3 regions of the Janthinobacterium sp. genome follow, and region 2 is predicted to be linked to each of the others. Evidence: predicted binding sites of a transcription regulator. Region 2 holds the regulator's gene; each other region holds the start of a gene.
What was found. The regulator FliA, encoded in region 2, starts transcription of late flagellar genes. The targets are predictions, from matches to a motif close to CTAAAGTTTNNNNNNNNNNNGCCGNTA.
Positions count from the first base shown of each region.

Region 1: a site for FliA is predicted at 2,098-2,124, ahead of RTQ46_RS04585 (DUF5610 domain-containing protein). Genes of this name have one in related genera too.
Region 3: a site for FliA is predicted at 1,718-1,744, ahead of RTQ46_RS09165 (FlxA-like family protein). Genes of this name have one in related genera too.

Region 1 is NZ_DAMAGB010000004.1:85,592-89,870, reverse strand. It holds gene pyrF (orotidine-5'-phosphate decarboxylase) at 1-516, shown strand, start outside; gene sbcB (exodeoxyribonuclease I) at 604-2,046, opposite strand; gene RTQ46_RS04585 (DUF5610 domain-containing protein) at 2,199-2,798, shown strand; gene RTQ46_RS04580 (GGDEF domain-containing protein) at 2,795-3,760, opposite strand; gene RTQ46_RS04575 (HPF/RaiA family ribosome-associated protein) at 3,964-4,279, opposite strand, start outside.
Region 2 is NZ_DAMAGB010000031.1:65,649-69,927, reverse strand. It holds gene flhF (flagellar biosynthesis protein FlhF) at 1-1,008, shown strand, start outside; gene RTQ46_RS17205 (antiactivator of flagellar biosynthesis FleN protein) at 1,001-1,873, shown strand; gene RTQ46_RS17200 (RNA polymerase sigma factor FliA) at 1,946-2,677, shown strand; gene RTQ46_RS17195 (flagellar motor protein) at 2,659-3,405, shown strand; gene motD (flagellar motor protein MotD) at 3,411-4,178, shown strand.
Region 3 is NZ_DAMAGB010000010.1:44,335-48,613, reverse strand. It holds gene dcd (dCTP deaminase) at 1-388, shown strand, start outside; gene RTQ46_RS09170 (PrpF domain-containing protein) at 390-1,625, opposite strand; gene RTQ46_RS09165 (FlxA-like family protein) at 1,778-2,125, shown strand; gene RTQ46_RS09160 (ATP-binding protein) at 2,144-3,697, opposite strand; gene RTQ46_RS09155 (response regulator transcription factor) at 3,700-4,279, opposite strand, start outside.

The sequences.
Region 1 (4,279 bases), on a different contig from region 2:
GCCACGCAATATGCGCGCGAAGCGTTCGAGCGCTACGGCGCCGACGCCGTCACCGTCAACCCCTACATGGGCGAGGATTCGCTCGACCCCTACCTGGCGTGGCAGGATCGCGGCGTGATCATCCTGTGCCGCACCTCGAACCCGGGCGGCTCGGACCTGCAGTTCCTCGACACGGACGGCGTGCCCCTGTACCAGCGCGTGGCGCGCCTGGTGGCCGAGAAATGGAACAAGAACGGCCAGTGCGCGCTGGTCGTTGGCGCCACCTTCCCCGAAGAGCTGGCGCAGGTGCGCGCGATTGTCGGCGACATGCCGCTGCTGGTGCCCGGCATCGGCGCGCAGGGCGGCGACATTGCCGCCACCGTCGGCGCGGGCCAGACGGCCAATGGCATGGGCATGATGATCAGCTCGTCGCGCGCCATCATCTACGCCAAGCCGGAGGCGGGCGAGGATTTTGCCGACGCGGCACGGCGCGTGGCGATCGAGACGCGCGATGCGATCAATGCGCATCGCGCGTAATCCGACAACATTGTTGGCAGCGATCATGGTGTTGTCGGATTACGCGCTTGCGCGCTAATCCGACCTACGCGATACGCAATATTGGCCTCAATCCCTTTGCGGGGCCACGATCTCGGCATAATCGTACAGCTCGCCCAGTATCTCTTCGCCCCGTTCATCCACCGATTCCGACAAGGTATCGATTTCTGTAAACAGCTGCTCGATGGTGCGCGCGCCGCCGGCGCCGTCGAACAGGCGCGCGGCGCGGTGCTCTTCCCAGCGCAGGCTTTCCGCTTCGCTCAGCGTCTGCGGGAAGTTGCGCGCGCGGTAGCGGAACAGCAGTTCCTGCAGGCGCTCGTCGGCAAACGAGGGGCGCGCTGCTGCCAGCCTGGCCGGCGTGTCGCGCCGCAGGCCGTCGAGCAGGCGGCGGTCGTCATTGCTGACAAAGCCGTTGTAGAGATCTTCATCGACATCGGTATGGCCTTCGGCGCCCGGACGCTTGAACACTTCGGCCCAGATCGCATCCATATTGGGCGCTTCGGCGGCCAGGCGGCCATGGGCCAGCGCGGCCTCGATATCGATGCCCCAGTGGGCGGCCATGGCCGGCGACAGGGTTTTCAGATTACCCACCAGCATGGGCGACTTGTTCAGGTGCACGCTTTTCACGGGCAGGCGGGTCATGCCCTCGGGCATGGCGTCGCTGCGCGTAAACAGCCGCGTGCGGATGGTGTCGGCGTCCAGCGTGAACAGCTCGCGCGGATCGTACTGGCAATCCCACACCAGGATTTCATTTTTGTTGCCCGGGTGCGTGGCCAGCGGCCAGACCACGCCCAGGCAGCCGCGCTCGGCGGGGAACATGCCCGAGACATGCAGGAAAGGCTGGCGCTGGGCAGCGGCCAGATGCATGCCCATCTCGCTGGCAACCTTGTCTTTCTTGTGCAGCGCCAGGCAGAATTCGAACAGTTTCGGCTGTTTCTGCCGGATCAGGCGTGCCAGGGCGATGGTGGCGCGCACGTCGGACAGCGCATCGTGCGCCGCTTCATGCACCAAACCGTTAGCCTTGCTCAGGTGTTCCAGCTTGAAGCTGGTCTGGCCATCGTCGCGCTTGGGCCATTCGATGCCTTCCGGGCGCAGCGCATGCGTCATGCGCACCACGTCGAGGATGTCCCAGCGGCCGCAATGGTTTTTCCATTCGCGCGCATACGGATCGATCAGGTTGCGCCAGAACAGGAAGCGCGTCACTTCATCGTCGAAGCGGATGGTGTTGTAGCCGACGCCGATGGTGCCCGGCTCGGAAAAAGCCGCCTCGATGGTGGCGGCGAATTCATGTTCCGGCACGCCCAGCGCCAGGCATTGCTGCGGCGTGATGCCGGTAATCAGGCACGATTGCGGATCGGGCAGGAAATCATTGGCCGGCTGGCAATACAGCATGATGGGCTCGCCGATTTCGTTCAGTTCGGCATCGGTGCGGATGGCAGCGAACTGGGCCGGACGGTCGCGGCGCGGCTGGGCGCCAAAGGTTTCGTAGTCGTGCCAAAGAAAAGTTGTCATGGATGGTGCTTGCTTTATTTGTTATAGGCGATGCAGCGACAAAAATCGCCGCTTCAGTTTTCGGAATACTTGCCGATACTACCAAAGAGAGGATCAGCCGTACTGCGCATTCTCGCATGGAGTCCACCATTGCCTGTCCAAGGAGACCTATCGTGTCAATTCCCATCGCATCAAGCGGCAATTCCGCCAGTTCCGTCAGCACCACCGGCAATACCACCACCAGTGGCGTGGCCGGCAAGGATGACAAAGTCAAGCAGGCCGACGGCACTACAGCCCAGATGAGCGTCAACGACCGCTCGAAACTGCAGCTGAACGCCGCCATCCTGCAGGCATCGATGAATGTGTCGATCAGCTCGCAAAACGATCCGCTGGCGCTGGTCTACAAATCGGCCATCACCAGCATCAATGAAGCGCTGCAGGCGGACTTCGGCGACAACGCCGTGCAAAACGCAGCCTCGCAGGACAATAGCGCCGAGGCGACAGCGAACCGCATCGTCTCGCTGTCGACCGGCTTTTTCGAGGCGTTCAAGCAGCAGAATCCCGGCATGGACAACGATGCCGCGCTGGAAAAATTCATGGGCACCATCACCGGTGGCATGGAAAAGGGCTTCTCGGAAGCGCGCGACATCCTGAAGGGACTCAACGTGCTGCAGGGCGATATCGCCGGCAATATCGACAAGACCTATGAGCTGGTGCAGAAGGGCTATGCCGACTTCGTTGCCGCGCACAGCAGCAAAAAGGCCGAAGCTTAAACCGAGACGCGGTTGCGGCCGGCTGCCTTGGCGCGGTACAGCGCCGCATCGGCCGTGGCGATCAGGCCGTGGTCGTCCTGGCGCGCCACCAGGCTGGCTACGCCGAACGAGCCCGTCACATGGGGCAGGGGACAGCGCATGTCTTCGAAAATGACGGCTTGCCGAAGGCGTTCGCACAGCCGTTCGGCCACCAGCAGCGCCATGTCTTCGCGGGTGTCGGGCAGGATCACCATCAGTTCCTCGCCGCCATAGCGCACGGAAAAATCCGTGGGCCGCGAGGCTGCGCCCAGCACCTGGGCGGCAATGCGCAGTGCCTGGTCGCCCGCCTGGTGGCCGTGCAGGTCGTTGAAGCGCTTGAAATGGTCGAGGTCGATCATCACCAGCGACAGCGGTTCGCTGCTCTCGTGCGCGGTGGTAATCATGTTCGGCAACAAGTCGTTGAGCCAGGCGCGGTTGTACAGGCCCGTCAGGCTGTCGACCATCGACAGCTGGCGATAGAATTCACCGAGTTTCTGGCGCCGGCGCAGCAGCGCGTTGGCGGCGCGGATGCGGAACGACATCAGGCGCAGCAGGTTGCGCGCCAGGCCGTTCGACTGTTCGATCAGTTCCCACACCAGCACGGCGTCGATCACCAGCACATCGGTTTCTTCCAGCGCCGAGATGGCAGCCAGGTTGCTCGCTTCATCGAGCACCGACTGTTCGCCCACGCTTTCGCCGGGCAGGACCTTGCTGACGGTGCCGTCATCCATGCCCGTATGGGTGTCGGCCGCCACCGCCAGCGAACCGCGCAGCACGATATACAGGCAGGCGCCGCTGGTGTCGCTGAGTGCTTCGCCCGCTTCCAGGCGCATCACCGGACACGGCGCCAGCATGGCAGCCGTGCGCTCGTCAGCGGCGTCCGAAAACAGCTGCAAATCGCCGACGTTGCAGCCTGAAGCCTCGAAATTGCCGATTTTTTCCACGATATGCTTTCCAAGAGGCAGAGCCGCGCACGCAGCGGGGCATGCGCAACATGATAGCGTAAAGCGTTCTTGGGAGTAACGACTATGGTCGAATTGAAAGCAACTTCATGGGAAATACGACAGTACCGCCATGTGCATGCGGCGCATGAAAAGCAAAGGCAGCCTTGATCGGCTGCCCAGGTCTCTGCTAAACGGCGAGGGGTTTATTCTGCGGCTTCTTCGGCTTCAGGCGTGTCCAGCACGGCATGCTTGCCGGTGGCGTGGCGCTTGCTGTCCTGCAGGCGGCCCAGCGCATTGTCGATGGCGCGTTTGAGCTTGTCGGTGGCGCCGCTGATCGACTGGTGCACGGTGGCATTCTGTTCGGTCACGGCGATCGGCTGGTAGCCGGCGATGCGCGCTTCCATCACGCAGCGGATATCGTCCGCGCCGCCTTTCGGACCGTTGGTGTCGCTCAGGTGGACTTCGATGCGGGTGATATTGTCGCGGAAACGGCTCAGTGCCGATTCGAGTACGGATTGC
Region 2 (4,279 bases):
ATGATGACCAGCGCGCTGGCGCACGTGAAAAAGAATGCCTCGGCCGACATGGATGGCATGATGAATGAAATCCGCGCCATGCGCGGCATGATGGAAACCCAGCTGGCGGAAATTTCGTGGAGCGCCACCCAGCAGCGCGAACCGCAAAAAAACGTGGTGCTGCGCGAAATGCTGGCGGCCGGTTTTTCGGCCAGCCTGGCGCGCTACCTGATCGACAAGCTGCCGGCCGGCCTCGACGGCGCGCAAAGCATGCGCTGGATCAAGACCGTGCTGAGCCGCAACCTGAACACCATGGCCAATGAAGACGCGATGCTCGAGCAGGGCGGCGTGTTTGCGCTGGTCGGCCCGACCGGCGTCGGCAAGACCACCAGCACCGCCAAGCTGGCCGCGCGCTGCGTGATGCGCCACGGTCCGGAAAAACTGGCGCTGATCACCACCGACGCCTATCGTATCGGCGCGCATGAGCAACTGCGCATCTACGGCAAGATCCTCGGCGTGATGGTGCATTCGGTCAAGGATGAAGCAGACCTGCGCATCGCCCTGAAAGAACTGAAAAACAAGCATACGGTGCTGATCGACACGGTCGGCGTGAGCCAGCGCGACCAGATGGTGACCGAACAGGTGGCGATGCTGTCGGGCGCCGGCGCGGATGTGAAACGGCTGCTGTGCCTCAATTCGACGGCGACCCAGGAAACGCTGAACGAAGTGGTGCGGGCCTACCAGGGCAGCGGCCTGGCCGGCTGCATCATGACCAAGCTCGATGAAGCGGCCTCGATCGGCAATGTGCTCGACGTGGTGATCCGCCAGAAGCTCAATCTGTTCTATGTCTCGAACGGCCAGCGCGTGCCGGAAGACCTGTACCTGGCCGACCGCGGCTACCTGATCGACCGCGCCTTCAAGCTCAAGCGCGACTCGGCCGCGACCCAGTTTTCCGATACCGAATTGCCGCTGCTGATGGCCCAGGCCGCCGCTCGCAACAATGAAGCGCGCGGGGTGCACCTTGGCTAACTTCGATTTCGACCAGGCCGAAGGCCTGCGCCGCATGCTCGCCGGCGTGCAGCCGCGCGTACTGACGTTCCTGTCGGCCACGCCGCAGGACGACAAGGGCGCCATGCTGGTCAACCTCGGTGCGTCGCTGGCCCACGCCGGCAATGAAGTGCTGCTGCTCGACGCCAGCACCAGCGGCGACGGCGTGGCGGCCCGCCTGGGCCTGGCCCACGGCGCCAGCCTGCTTGACGTGGCGCGCCAGCAGTGCGGCCTGAACCAGGTGATCCACCAGGTGCCGCAAGGTTTCGGCGTGGCCACCCTGGGCGCGCGCAATCACCTGATGGATGGTCCCGGCTACGCCAGCGACGACGAAGCGCGCCGCCTGGCCAAGACGTTTGAAGTCATGGCGCGCCAGGCCGGCATCGTGCTGGTCGATGGCGACATGGATCTGGCGGGGCAGGGCGGCGCATGCTTCCCGGTGCCGATGATGGCCAGCGCCGACATCGTGGTGCAGGTCTCGACCAGCGCCACCTCGATCAAGGCCGCCTATTGCCTGATCAAGCGCCTGAACCAGGAGCTGGGCCGCCGTCCATTCGGCATTCTTGTCACCGGCGCCTCCGAAATCGAGGCAAAAGTGGTGTACGATAATATGGCGCAGGCGGCGAGCCGCTATCTGGCCGTGAAACTGACGTCGATGGGTTCGGTTCCGGCCGATGAATACCTGCACCGCGCGGCGCGTCTGGGCCGCAGCGTGATCGATGCGTTCCCGATGGCGGGTGCGTCGGTGGCGTTTCGCGGACTGGCCGAACGGATGGCCCGTTCGGCGGCGCCGGTACTCGGTTCGAGCTTGTGCCAGACAGGGAGCATGCAGCATCTGAGCGCCTGAAGATCGGGCTGGCAAAGCACGGGTTGATGAACCATCAGCAGCACCCTCATAAAATAAAATAACAAGTAGCCTATGTACACGGTCAAAGGGAAATCGAACAAGGATCATTTGCTGACGGAACATATTCCGCTGGTAAAGCGTCTGGCGCATCACATGAAGGCAAAACTGCCGCCTTCAGTCGAGGTCGACGACCTGATCCAGGCCGGCATGATCGGCTTGCTCGACGCGATTACCCGCTATGAAGAGACGCATGGCGCGCAGTTCGAAACGTATGCCGTGCTGCGCATCCGCGGCGCGATGCTGGACGAACTGCGCACCAGCGACTGGCTGCCGCGCAGCATGCGCCAGAACATGCGCAAGATCGAAGAAGCGATGAGCACGCTGCAGCAGCGGCTCGGCCATCCGCCGACCGAATCGGAAGTGGCCAAGCTGCTCAAGGTGTCGCTGACCGACTACCAGGAAATGCTGGGCGAGGGCGGCGGCCACCAGCTGGTGTACTATGAAGACTTCCATGATCCCGATGGCAATGACAGCTTCCTCGACCGCCATTGCGTGGATGAGGACAGCGACCCCTTGCGTTCGCTGCTCGATACCGATTTCCGCCAGTCCGTGATCGACGCGATCGACGCGCTGCCGCCACGCGAGAAAATGCTGATGGGCTTGTATTACGAGGAAGAGCTGAACCTGAAAGAGATCGGCGCCGTGATGGGCGTGTCGGAGTCGCGCGTGTCGCAGCTCCATACCCAGGCCGTCGCGCGCCTGCGCGCAAACTTGAGGGAGCAGGCGTGGACTGGTCCAGCGTAATCGGGCTGGCGCTGGCGCTGGCGGGCCTGCTGGTCGGCCAGGCACTCGAAGGCGGCAAGATGGCCTCGCTGCTGCAGCCGGCCGCCTTTGCCATCGTGGTGATCGGCACTTTCGGCGCGGTGCTGCTGCAGACGCGGCTGCGCACCTTCGTGCGCGGACTTGAAATGCTGCGCTGGGTCTTTTTGCCGCCAGCGGACACACGTGCCGAGCTGGGACGCGACATCAGCCAGTGGAGCCTGACGGCGCGCCGCGACGGCACGCTGGCGCTGGAACGCCTGATGGAAAACACGCCCGACCATTTCAATGCCAAGGGCCTGCGCATGATCGTCGACGGCATCGCGCCCGACAAGCTGCGCCAGCTGCTCGACGTGGAAATCACCGCCTATGAACTGGCCGAACGCCAGGCCGTGAAAATCTGGGAATCGGCGGCCGGCTATTCGCCCACCATCGGCATCCTCGGCGCCGTGCTGGGCCTGATCCACGTGATGGAAAACCTGACCGATCCGAGCAAACTCGGTGGCGGCATCGCGGTGGCGTTTGTCTCCACCATCTATGGCGTCGGCCTGGCCAACCTGCTGTTCTTGCCGGTGGCCAACAAACTGAAGGCCATCGTTTCGCGCCGCGTGGTGCAATATGAAATCACGGCCGCCGTGTTCTACGATATCGCCACCGGCGACCATACGCGCATCATCGAAGAGCGCGTATCGAGCCTGCTGCACGAGCACTGACCATGATGCGGCGCGCACGCAGGAAGTATGACGAAGAGCCGGACAACCAGGACCGCTGGCTGATTTCCTACGCCGACTTCATCACGCTGCTGTTTGCTTTTTTTGTGGTCATGTACGCGATTTCGCAAGTGAACGAAGGCAAGTACCGCGTGTTTTCCGACGCCATCGGCACTGCCTTCAGCCTGGACAAGGGCGCGCCGCCGATCCAGATGGAAGCGCCGCAGGCGATTCCCTTGCCGAACCCGGCCGTCAAACGCCGCACCGAAGCCATCCGCCGCGAACGCGAACACATGACGCGCCTGGCGCAGGACCTGACCTCGACCCTGGCGCCGCTGGTCAAGGAAGGCAAGGTGCGCGTGACACAGACCAGCCGCGGCGTCAGCGTCGAAATCAATGCCAGCGTGCTGTTCGATCCGGGCGCCGCCGGCCTGACGGAAGAATCGGACCAGGCGCTGCGCGCGGTGGCCGTGCTGCTGCGCGGCGACGCGCACAATGTGCAGGTCGAAGGCCATACCGATATCCAGCCGATCAGCAACTCGACCTTTGCCTCGAACTGGGAGCTGTCGTCGGCACGCGCCAGCGCCGTGGTGCGCCTGTTTATCGCCAGCGGCGTAGAAGCCTCACGGCTGACGGCGGTCGGCCACGCCGACAATATTCCGGTCGCGCCGAACGACACGCCGGAAGGCCGCGCGCGCAACCGCCGGGTGGCGGTAACGATTTTGTCGGGCATTCCCGATACGGTGACGGAAGTGCCGACCGGGGTGGTAAACTAGCCCGCGGTCAGACCCGCCGGGTCTGCCTCCAGCCTTTTTGCTGCCAATGGTGAAAACAGATAGCGCCACCACCATTTGAACAGCCGGGGTCAGCCCCCCCC
Region 3 (4,279 bases), on a different contig from region 2:
CAGCACCATCGTCGATCCGAAAAACTTCGATTCGAACTCGTTTGTCGACGTGAAAAGCGATGTCTGCATCATTCCGCCGAATTCGTTCGCGCTGGCCCGCACCATCGAATACTTCCGCATTCCACGCAGCGTGCTGACGATCTGCCTGGGCAAGTCGACCTACGCACGCTGCGGCATCATCGTCAACGTGACGCCGTTCGAGCCGGAATGGGAAGGCTATGTGACGCTGGAGTTTTCCAACACCACGCCGCTGCCGGCAAAAATCTACGCCGGCGAAGGCTGCGCGCAGGTACTGTTCTTTGAAAGCGATGAAGTGTGCGAGACCTCGTACAAGGACCGCGACGGCAAATACCAGGGCCAGAGCGGCGTCACCCTGCCGAAGGCGTAAGTTACCTCCTTGCCAGCCAGGCCGCCAGTTCGGGCGACGGCTGGTACAAGGGCATGTGCCCGCGCAGCAGGATCTGCGCGCTGCGCCGGTAGGCGGCGCTCAGGATGCCGAGCGTCATGCCCATGCTGTCTTGCCGCTGGCGCGCCACGATAGTGGTGTCCAGCCTGCCTGCCGGATTGTCGATGCCGACCGCATGATAGTCATACTCCGTTCCCACCACTGACATGCCTTGCGCGACGCCGTGCGCCACCGTGCCCGGAATCAGGCAGGCGGCCGCCAGGCAGCAGCCACCCGATACGGCCAGCGAGGCGTGGCCCGATTGCGGCGTAAAGTAGCGCACGGCGATATTGCCGCCAGCTGCCGCCGGCCCCACGATGCAGAACTTCGGTATCGTTTCGCTGCATTCGAGCTCCGCCAGGCTCAACAGCGTGCCGTCGCGCTTCCTCAAGCCCATCAACAGTCCGGCCTCGCTCCATACGCGCCGTATTGCCTGCATGAACGCGGCGTCCGCTTCCAGCTCGGCGATCGATTCCTGCGCTGTCTTGCCGAACTCGCTGGCCAGCGCCATCACCATCGGCACGGCCACGTCCACGCAGGACACCGTATGGCCGGCGACCATATCGCTGGCGGCACCGGTGGGCAGCAGCTGTCCCGTCTTGCTGCCCACCGGGTGGTGCAGGAACAGGTCGACCGCGGGAAAGCTGCCTGCCACGCCGGGTATCGCCGCAGCGGCAAAGCTGCCATCTTCCAGCCGCGTCATGCGCGAGGTGGTGACCACGCCCGTATTGGTATTGCGGATATCGACCTCGTGCGTGCCGATCGCCAGCGCCTCGATCACGCCGCTGTCCAGGCCCCACAGCTGCAGGCTGGACGACATATTGCCGCAATTGACGCTCCAGTCGATGTCGCCGTGCTCGCTGGCCAGCTGCGCCAGCGTGCTGACCAGGCGCGGCCGGCCTTCGTGCTGCTCCACCTCGGCCAGGAAGACCTTGTTGCTGGTGGGGGTGCTCCGGCCCAGGCCCGTGACCTGCCGGTTGCCGGGCAGGCGGCCGGCCAGCGGCACGCCCATCAGGTGGCGCAGCAGTTCGTCGCGCAGCAGCGGGTCGGCCGGCACGGCGCGCGCATGCAGCACCAGGCCGGTCGAGGTGCCGCCGCGTACATGATGGACCGGGTATTCGGTTACCCCGAAGCGCTGGCGGGGCAGGAAGTCGGGCAGGGCGGGCAGCAGGCTTGTCATTGTTTGTCAGCCGGGGAGAGGGCAATCGAGCAGTGTGCCAGTTTTCAAGCGCCTGCGCGCAATTCCCTTTACCTGTCTTTACACTTGCGCATCTTTATCTACAGGAAACTTTGCCGATAATTATAGTATCGAAACAGACAGGAGCAATCATCATGGTATCGGCTATCAGTTCAGGCAGTTCGTTCAGCGCAGTGGCCAGCAGCGGCAGTTCCGGCAGCACCACGCAAATCGCCGCCTTGCAAAAGCAGATCACGGCGGCGCAAAAGGAATTGACGGAGTCGCAGAAGGGCGAACAGACGGAAACGGCGCAAAAGCTGCAGCAGCAGCTGGCGCAGCAGATCCAGGCCCTGCAGGCGCAGATCGCGCAGTTGCAGGCGGCCGCCGCTCAGCAGGCGCAGCAGAAACAGGACAGCCAGCAGGCCAGCAGTGCGGATACGGGCAGCAGCCCGGCGCGTTCCGCCAGCTCGACGCTGGGCAGCATTATCGACACCCAGGCCTGAATCGGACCGGCTGCGCCGTCAGCCTGGCTGCCTGGCCGGCAAGCAGATTTCCACGCACAGGCCGCCGCTGCTGCGGTTGCGGGCGGCGATGCTGCCGCCGTGGCCCTTGACCACATGCTGGGCAATCGCCAGTCCCAGGCCGTGGCCGTCGGTGGACTTCTGGGTATTGCTGGAGCGGAAGAACGGTTCGAAGATGGTCGCCAGGTCGGCCTCGGCCACGCCGGGACCATGATCGAGCACGGCGATATGTATTGCCTGCCTGTCCTGATGGCGTGACAGCACCACGCTGACCACGCCTGCGTCGGGACTGTGCTTGATGGCATTGCGCACCACGTTTTCCACCGCGCGCCCCAGCAGTTCCGCCTGGCCGTGCACGACGGTGTGCGCGATATCGGCTTCGCCGCTGACGGTGATGCCGATGCGGCGCTGGTCCGTTTCGGCCTCGAAGCGGGCGTCCTCCACGATATCGTGCAGCAGGTCGGCGATGCTGAAGTCGTCATTGAGCGGGTTGACGGCGCCCGCTTCCAGGCGCGACAGGGTCAGCAGTTCGCCCACCAGTTTGTCCATGCGCACGCTTTCGCGTTCGATGCGGTCCATCGAGGCGGCCAGCTTGTCTGGCTGCTGATGGGCCAGGCCGATGGCGGCCTGCAGGCGCGCCAGCGGCGAGCGCAGTTCGTGGGAGACATCGTGCAGCAGCCGCGTCTGGCTGTCCATCAGGCTGCGCAGGCGGCCCGTCATGCGGTCGAAATCGCGGCCCAGGTCGGTCAGTTCGTCGCCGCGCTTGGTAGCCGCCTGGAAGCGGGGCGCCAGGTCGCCGCCAGAGGCCGCTTCAAAGGCGGCGCGCAAGTCGCGGATCGGGCGCGAAAAATACCAGGCCAGCAGGAACGCAAACAGCAGGCTGGCGGCGGTGGCGGCGATAACCGGGATAAAGGTGCGGTAGGGCGAGTCCATGCGCGGGCCGGGCGGCATGCCGCCGCCCATGCCGTCGCGGCCGGCGATGTCGCGCATGCCGTTCGCATCGGACCCCTGGCCGGGAGGCGGCTGCCACGGCTGGCGCGGCGGCATGCCCTGGCCATCCATGCGGGGACCCTGCGGCATGGCGCGGTTGCCGGCCATGCCCATCGCGTTCAGCGTGGCGCGGGCGGCATCGGTGCCGGCGTTGCGGAAATGTTCGGAAGTGGGCAGGAACAGCAGATATTGCACGCCATCGCTGCCGGTGGCCTGGCGCACGACGGGCCGCGATTGCTCCTGTTCCAGCAGCGCGCGCGCCTTGTTCAGCATGGCCGGATGCACGGTACGGCCCATCAGCTCGCGCCCCTTGCCGTCGATGGCCATCACGCGCATGCGTTCGAGCTTGCCGAGGAACTGGCGCAGCGCCGCGCTGCCGCCCGCTTCCAGCGTGGCGGTGGCCGCTTCGATCGCCATCTGCGCCGGCGGGCTGGTATCGATGTCGAGCGCGCGCGCCTGCTGGGCGGCGCGGCTTTTCAGCCAGAAAGTGCCGCCGATGCCGATGGTGGCGGCCACCTGGGCCAGCAGGATACACAGGAAAAACTTCCAGAACAGGCGGCCCACGCTTATTCCTTGATTAGCTGGTAGCCAAGCCGGTAGACGGTCTGCAGGCAGGAACGGCCATCGTCCAGGCTGCCGAGTTTGCGGCGCAGGCTGCTCAGGTGCACGTCGATATTGCGGTCGAAGCGGGCCATGGGACGGCCCAGTCCCAGTTCGGACAGCTGGTTCTTGCTGACCGGCTTGCCGGCATTGCGCACCAGCACCTCGAGCAGGTTGAACTCCGTGCTGGTCAGTTCCAGCGGCACGCTGGCCCAGGCGGCGCGGCGCTGCTCCGGCCACATGGTCAGCTGGCCGACGATCAACGGCGCGGTGGCCGAGTTGTCGATTGGCACTGCCTGCGAGCGGCGCAGGATGGCGCGGATGCGGGCCGTCAGCTCGCGCGGCGTGCATGGCTTGGTGACGTAATCGTCGGCGCCCAGCTCCAGGCCGACGATGCGGTCGGTATCGTCGCCGCGCGCCGTCAGCATCAGGATCGGCATGCGGCTGCCGGCGCGGATGCGGCGCAGGGTTTCCAGGCCATTCATGCGCGGCATCATCACATCGAGGATGGCGATCGCATATTGCCCCGTCAGCGCCTCGGCCGCG